Regions from separate parts of the Variovorax sp. 3319 genome, predicted to be linked through region 2. Evidence: riboswitches for the same ligand, from Rfam matches in the RefSeq annotation. Region 2 holds a riboswitch; the other holds the start of a gene.
What was found. A riboswitch is a leader RNA that binds a small molecule or an ion and turns the genes downstream of it on or off. The one in region 2 is predicted to bind glycine.

Region 1 (3,912 bases), on a different contig from region 2:
CACTTCGGTGTCGATCCGGTTCACTTCGGACTGATCATGGTGGTGAACCTTGCGCTCGGCATGATCACGCCGCCCTTCGGCGTGAACCTGTTTGCCGCGTGTACCGTGGCGCGCATATCGCTGGACCGGATCGTGAAGTACCTGATTCCCTTCGTGCTGGTGATCCTGGCCTGCCTGATGGTGATTACCTACGTGCCGTGGATATCGCTGGCACTGCGCGACCTGGTGTACGCCAAGTAGGCCGGGCGCGGCGATCAAAGACAAAAAGGGCGGCCTTCTCGGGCCGCCTTTTTTTTGTGCGGCAAATGCCCCTGTAAGGCAAACGTTCATAAAGATGTCACCAGCCGCAACGATGCTGCAGCCTTCGATTTCGAAAGCTGTGGCGCCATGCTTCCCACCAAGACCGACAAGGCACGCGACGAGCTGCAAGGCGGGCAACGCACGCTGAGCCAGCGCGAACGCGCATTGCTGCTGATGGCCGATGGCCGGCGTTCGCTGACCGACTTCAGCCCGCTGTTCGCGAGCCGCGACGAAGCTGAACAGACGCTGCGGGCGCTGATGAACCGCGGCTACCTGCACGACGCCGGGGCCGCCGAGCCCATACCCGCGACACCAGGCGCGCCGGAGCCCATTCGCGTGGCGGCGACATCGAGCGACAACTTCGACGGCAAGCGCTCTCTGGCCACCACGCGCATGTTCCTTTTCGACATCTGCGAGCGCATGTTCGTGCGCCGCGACCCCAAGTTTGCACAGCAGATGCGCGATGCGCTGCGCGAAGCCCGCGACCGCGACGCCATGCTGACGATTGCCGCGCTGATGCTGACGGAAGTCGAAAAAGCCGCGGGCGCCGAACGGGCCGAATCGCTGCGCGAGCGTATCGAAAGGTTGCTACCCCCCGCTTCGGAAACCGTGCACTGAGGCTTTGCGCGATCCACTACACTCGGCGGGGTCAGGAGAGAGCTTCGCCACGCGAGGCCGCCGAAGGCGCAGGGGGTTCCCGAACGCTCAGGCAAAAGGACTGACAAGGCGCTGGCGCATGCCGGCGTTTCCTTGCTGGAGAGAGGCCCTTGCATCTTGCCGATGCGGCGGCCCACCGAAGGAGCAAACCCCGATCGTGGGGCGAATCTCTCAGGTAAAGCGGACAGCAGGGGTGGCCCATGGTTTGCGCCATGGAATTCGACTGCCCCTTTGGAGTGCCCCGTGGCCGCTTCCGCTTCATCATCATCCGACGCCTCATTGCTCAAGACGCCGCTGCACGACCTGCATGTGGAACTGGGCGCCCGCATGGTGCCTTTTGCCGGCTACTCCATGCCCGTGCAGTACCCCGCCGGCCTCATGGCCGAGCACAAGCACACGCGCGACGCGGCCGGCCTGTTCGATATTTCCCATATGGGCCAGTTGCGCCTCGTGGGCCCGGACGCTGCAGCCGCATTCGAAACCCTGATGCCCGTCGACGTGATCGACCTCGCACCCGGCAAGCAGCGCTACGGCCTGCTGCTGAACGATGAAGGCGGCATCCTTGACGACCTGATGTTCTTCAACGAAGGGCACGGCTCGATCTTCGTGATCGTGAACGGCGCCTGCAAGGTGGCCGACCTTGCCCACATCCAGCAGAAAATCGGTGCGCGCTGCGACGTGCAGCCCATGCCCGACCACGCGCTGCTCGCGCTGCAGGGCCCGCAGGCCGCCACGGCCCTGGCACGCCTGTCGCCCGGCGTCGAGCGCTTTGTGTTCATGACAGGCGGCGCCGTGCAGATCGGCGGCATTCCGGCCTTTGTCACGCGCAGCGGCTACACGGGCGAAGACGGCTTCGAGATTTCGGTGGCCGGCAAGGATGCAGACGCCCTCGCCCGCCTGCTGCTGGCCCAGCCAGAGGTCAAGCCCATTGGCCTGGGCGCGCGCAATTCACTGCGGCTTGAAGCCGGCCTCTGCCTTTACGGCAACGACATCGACACCACCACCACGCCCGTCGAGGCCTCGCTCAACTGGGCGATCCAGAAGGTGCGCCGCACGGGCGGCGCGCGCGAAGGCGGTTTTCCGGGTGCGACCAAGGTGCTGGCGCAACTGGCCGCCGCCACGGCCGGTGCCGCGGGCCACACCGACCACGACACCCTGAAGCGCAAACGCGTCGGGCTTGTGGCGCTGGAGCGCATTCCGGTGCGCGACGGCACGGTGCTGCAATCTTTCGAAGGCCAGGACATCGGCATTGTGACCAGCGGCCTGCTCGGCCCGACGGCCGACCGACCCATTGCGATGGGCTACGTGGCCACCGCGTTTTCAGAACCCGGCACGCGCGTGCAGGCCGTCGTGCGCGGCAAGCCGGTGCCGATGGAAGTCTCGACGCTGCCCTTTGTGCCGGCCCGCTATTACCGGGGCTGACACCGGGGCTGACGCCGCCTGGCTGCGTAACCGATCAACATTTTTATCCACGAGGAGTTTTCACCATGAGCATCAAGTACACCAAGGACCATGAATGGGTTTCGGCCGAAGGCGACGCAGCCACTGTCGGCATTACCGTTCACGCGCAGGACGCGCTGGGCGACGTGGTCTTTGTCGATTTGCCTGAAGTGGGCAAGACCTTTGCGCAAGGTGAAGTGGCCGGCGTGGTCGAGTCGGTCAAGGCCGCGGCCGACGTGTTCATGCCCGTGTCGGGCGAAATCACCGAAGTGAACGAAGCCCTGCGCGCCGACCCCTCGCTTGCCAACTCCGACCCGCTGGCCACCGGCTGGTTCTTCAAGGTCAAGCTCAGCGAGCCGGCGCAACTCGACGCGCTGCTCGACGCCGCCACCTACGACAAGTTCGCCGCCGAATCCTGATCTGCCGGGTTCTTCAGCCGCCTTTCCCCATCTCCGAGCCTTTACCGCCATGTCGATTCCCGCCCAGCCTTCACTGCAACAACTAGAGAACGCCGAAGAATTTCTCGCGCGCCACATCGGCATCGATGCAGCGGACGAGGCGCGCATGCTGCCGGTGATCGGCTCGGAAACGCGGGCAGAGCTCATCGACGGCATCGTGCCCGCGGCCATCCGCCGGGCCAAGCCGATGCGGCTGCCAGCGCCCGTTACAGAGGCGGACGCATTGGCCGAGATGAAGGCGATAGCGGCGAAGAACAAGGTGTTCAAGAGCTTCATCGGCCAGGGCTACTACGGCACGCACACGCCGGGCGTGATCTTGCGCAATGTGCTCGAGAACCCCGCCTGGTACACCGCCTACACCCCTTACCAGGCCGAAATTTCGCAGGGCCGCATGGAAGCCCTGCTCAACTTCCAGACGATGGTGTGCGACCTGACGGGCATGGCCATTGCCAACGCATCGATGCTCGACGAAGCCACGGCCGCTGCCGAGGCCATGACGCTCGCCAAGCGCAGTGTGAAAAGCAAGAGCAACGTATTCCTGGTGTCCGGAGACTGCCATCCGCAGACCATCGAGGTCATCAAGACGCGCGCCGCGCCGCTGGGCATCGAGGTCAAGGTGAGCACCGTTTCCGAGACGCTGCCGCAGCTGATGGCGAGTTGCGAGTTCTTCGGCGTGCTCGCGCAGTACCCCGCCACCACCGGCCATGTGCACGACCTGCGCCCGCTCGCAGGCCATGCGCACCAGTGCGACGCCGCTTTCTGCGTGGCCGCAGACCTGCTTGCGCTTACCCTGCTCGCGCCTCCGGGCGAATGGGACGCCGACATCGTCTGCGGCACCACCCAGCGCTTTGGCATGCCGCTGTGCAACGGCGGCCCGCACGCCGCCTACCTGGCCTGCCGCGACGAGTTCAAGCGCTCGCTGCCGGGCCGGCTGGTCGGCGTGAGCGTCGACACGCACGGCCAGCCCGCCTACCGCCTTGCGTTGCAAACGCGCGAGCAGCACATCCGCCGCGAGAAGGCCACGTCCAACATCTGCACCGCGCAGGTACTGCCGGCC
Region 2 (3,912 bases):
GCGGACGTGCTGGTGCGCCACATCATCGGACTGGACCCGACCCGCCGCGGCATCGCCATTGCCGACGTGGCAGAGGCCGGCATGCGCCTGACCTTCTGCCGCCGCAATGCACAGGCCGCGCGTGCCGATCTGATGCGCATCTGCGCGGAAATTCGCGAAGAGCTTGAGCCCGAAGAGCAGACGCTGGCCACCGCGCGTGCCGTGGCGGCCGGCGAGGCCGAAGCAGCGCCGCACCCGGCGCGCCGCATTGCCGGCGCCGTGTACGTGAGTTGCTCGGGGCGCGGCGGGGCGCACTTCGGCGCACCGGGCGCCGAACTGCAGATCGTGCGGCATGCGCTGGGCGACGTGCCGCTGGTGGGGTTCTTTGCGGCGGGTGAAATTGCGCGGCATCACCTGTATGGGTATACGGGTGTTTTGACGGTGTTTACCGGCAACGACTGATCCCGTCGCGCCGGCGGACCAATCAGGCCGGCTGCAGCATGCGCGGGGCTGTCGCAGGCATGCCGGCAAACGCAAAATCGACCTCGGGCGCCAGCCCGCTCACGATCCGCGCCACCGACTTTCCCGACCCGCACGCATGCGTCCAGCCAAGCGTGCCGTGTCCGGTGTTCAGGTACAGGTTCGGCAGCTTCGTCTTTCCGATCAATGGCACGTTGCTCGGCGTCGCGGGGCGAAGGCCGGTCCAGAATTGCGCCTGCGTGGTGTCGCCTGCCCCGGGAAAGAGTTGCTCAACGCGCCGGACGATCGCTTCGCATCGCACGCGGTTCAAGTCGCGATCGTAACCATTGAGCTCGGCTGTGCCGGCAATGCGCAGGCGGTCACCCGACTCCGACGTATAGCGCGAGAACACGAGCTTGAACTCGTCGTCGGTCAGCGAAACCTGGTGCGCCTTGGTGGCGTCTTTGACAGGCAGCGTGACCGAATAGCCTTTGGCCGGATAGATCGGCAGGCGAATGCCCAGCGGTGCGGCATACAGGGGGCTCAACGAACCCATTGCAAGCACGAAGGCATCGCCGCGAATGCGTTGGAAGCGGCCTTCGCTGTCGGTGGCCTCCACGTGGTCGATGCTGCCGCCAGTTTCGCGCAACGCAGTCACCGTGTGGCTCATGAGGAACTTCACGCCGGCTGCTGTCGCAAGGCGTGCCATTTCGCGTGCGAAGAGATTGGCGTCGCCGGATTCGTCTTCTGCCGTGTAAGTGGCGCCGGCCAGTTGTGGACGGATGTGGGCAAGGGCGGGTTCGATCTTCACCGCCTCGTCCGCGGAGATGATTTGCCGTTCGCAGCCGAGCGCGCGCATCTGCTCGGCAGGTTCCAGGGCGCTGTCGAATTCCTTCTGCGTCGTATAGAAGTGCAGGATGCCTTGCGTGCGCTGGTCGTACGCGATGCCGGTGTCGCGACGCAGTTGCTGCAGCACTTCGCGGCTGTAGGTGCCCAGGCGCACGATCTGCTCGATGTTGTGCTTCGTGCGGCCAGGGGTGCATTCGCGCAGGAACTGCAAGCCCCAGAGCCATTGGCGCATGTCCGCGCGAATGCGAAAGAGCAGCGGGGCGTCTTCCTTGCCCAGCCACTGCAGCACCTTGAGCGGTGCGCTCGGATTGGCCCAGGGTTCGGCATGGCTGACGGAGATCTGCCCGCCGTTGGCAAAACTGGTTTCGGCGGCGGGGGTGGCCTGCCGGTCGACGACGGTCACTTCGTGGCCGAGTTGCTGGAGGTAGTAAGCCGAGGTAACACCGAGCAAGCCGGCGCCAAGAACGATCACGCGCATTTCAAATACCTTTGAGGTTGAAGCGCTTGAACTGCGGGCGAGGTTTGCTATTGAATAAATAGCAAGCAACCGGACGACCGCCGTCCAAGTTGCCGCTCCCCCTGTCCTCGGTACCTGAGAGATTCACCCGCTGCGCCCGCAACGGGTTTGCTCCTTCGGTGCATCACGCGAAGTGATGGCTCTCCAGACGGCGTGTCAGTTGGTGCAGTACGGGCCCCTTGCCGAAATTTCGAGAACTTCGTCGGGCCGACCTGAGCGTTTATGGGAGTTTGCGCCTTCGGTAGGGCAACCGGGGTTGCCCGCTCTCCTGCAGTGGGGCGATTGTAGGCGGGGCTCGTGGGGATGCCAACCGTTGTCGTGGCACTGTGCGCCAATGGGATAATCTTCAGTCCATTCGCCAGAGGGCGATCGTTCGACAACAACAGGGGACTCCATGATCCTGGTAACCGGCGGCGCAGGCTTCATTGGCGCCAATTTCGTACTCGACTGGATCGCGCAGAGCGATGAGCCCGTCGTCAACCTCGACAAGCTGACCTACGCGGGCAACCTCGAGACGCTCGCGTCGCTCAAGGGCAACCCGAAGCACATCTTCGTTCAGGGCGACATCGGCGACAGCGCCTTGGTCGATCGCCTCCTGGCCGAGCACAAGCCGCGTGCCGTCGTGAACTTTGCCGCGGAATCGCACGTTGATCGCTCCATTCACGGCCCCGAGGACTTCGTGCAGACCAATGTGCTCGGCACCTTTCGCCTGCTCGAATCGGTGCGCGGCCACTGGAGCGCGCTGCCGGCCGAGCAAAAGTCCGCCTTTCGTTTCCTTCACGTGTCGACCGACGAGGTCTACGGGTCGCTATCCAAGACCGACCCTGCGTTTACCGAAGAGAACAAGTACGAGCCCAACAGCCCGTACTCGGCCAGCAAGGCCGCAAGCGACCATCTCGTACGCGCCTGGCACCACACTTATGGTCTGCCGGTGGTCACCACCAACTGCTCCAACAACTACGGGCCGTTCCACTTTCCCGAAAAGCTCATCCCGCTGATGATCGTCAACGCGCTGGCCGGCAAGCCCCTGCCCGTTTACGGCGATGGCATGCAGGTGCGCGACTGGCTCTACGTGAAGGACCATTGCAGCGCCATTCGCCGTGTGCTCGAGGCAGGCAAGCTCGGCGAGACGTACAACGTCGGCGGGTGGAACGAGAAGCCCAACATCGAGATCGTGAACACCGTGTGCGCTCTGCTCGACGAACTGCGCCCGCGCGCCGACGGCAAGCCGTACAAGGAACAGATCAGCTACGTTACCGACCGACCCGGCCACGACAGGCGCTACGCCATCGATGCGCGCAAGCTCGAGCGCGAGTTGGGCTGGAAGCCGGCTGAAACCTTCGACACCGGCATCCGCAAGACCGTCGAGTGGTATCTGGCGAATGGCGATTGGGTGCGCAACGTGCAAAGCGGCGCGTACCGCGAGTGGGTCGAGAAGCAATACGACACGACGAAGGCGATCGCATGAAGTTGCTGCTGCTGGGCAAGGGCGGACAGGTCGGCTGGGAACTGCAGCGCAGCCTTGCGCCATTGGGCGAACTGGTGGCGCTCGATTTTGACAGCACTGAGTTCAATGCCGACTTCAGCCGTCCCGAGCAGCTTGCCGAGACCGTGCTGAAGGTGCGTCCTGACGTGATCGTCAATGCCGCAGCTCACACCGCTGTCGACAAGGCCGAGAGCGAGCCCGACTTTGCGCGCAAGCTCAACGCCACCTCGCCCGGCGTGGTGGCCGAAGCCGCCGGGCAGATTGGCGCACTCATGGTGCATTACTCGACTGACTACGTGTTTGATGGCAGCGGCAGCAAGCCCTGGCAGGAAGACGATGCCACCGGCCCTCTCAGCGTGTATGGCCAGACCAAGCTCGAAGGCGAGCAACTGGTGGCCAAGCACTGCGCCAAGCACCTGATCTTTCGCACAAGCTGGGTGTTCGCTGCGCGCGGGGGCAACTTCGCCAAGACGATGCTGCGCCTGGCCAAAGAGCGGGACCGCCTGACCGTCATCGACGACCAGTTCGGAGCCCCGACGGGCGCCGAGTTGCTCGCGGACATAACCGCACATGCAATTCGCGCCACCTTGCAAGACCCTGCCAAGGCGGGCCTGTATCACGC

Region 1: linked by a shared signal. The riboswitch ahead of gcvT (glycine cleavage system aminomethyltransferase GcvT) and the one ahead of J2X67_RS13590 (D-amino acid dehydrogenase) in region 2 are both predicted to bind glycine.

The regions. Positions count from the first base shown of each region.
Region 1 covers NZ_JAVDUZ010000003.1:236,907-240,818, reverse strand. Annotated here, with positions in the region: gene J2X67_RS08315 (TRAP transporter large permease) at 1-240, shown strand, start outside; gene J2X67_RS08310 (hypothetical protein) at 388-918, shown strand; glycine riboswitch at 941-1,031, shown strand; glycine riboswitch at 1,044-1,155, shown strand; gene gcvT (glycine cleavage system aminomethyltransferase GcvT) at 1,201-2,379, shown strand; gene gcvH (glycine cleavage system protein GcvH) at 2,445-2,816, shown strand; gene gcvP (aminomethyl-transferring glycine dehydrogenase) at 2,866-3,912, shown strand, end outside.
Region 2 covers NZ_JAVDUZ010000006.1:50,215-54,126, forward strand. Annotated here, with positions in the region: gene J2X67_RS13585 (FIST N-terminal domain-containing protein) at 1-441, shown strand, start outside; gene J2X67_RS13590 (D-amino acid dehydrogenase) at 464-1,765, opposite strand; glycine riboswitch at 1,857-1,962, opposite strand; glycine riboswitch at 1,995-2,085, opposite strand; gene rfbB (dTDP-glucose 4,6-dehydratase) at 2,199-3,272, shown strand; gene rfbD (dTDP-4-dehydrorhamnose reductase) at 3,269-3,912, shown strand, end outside.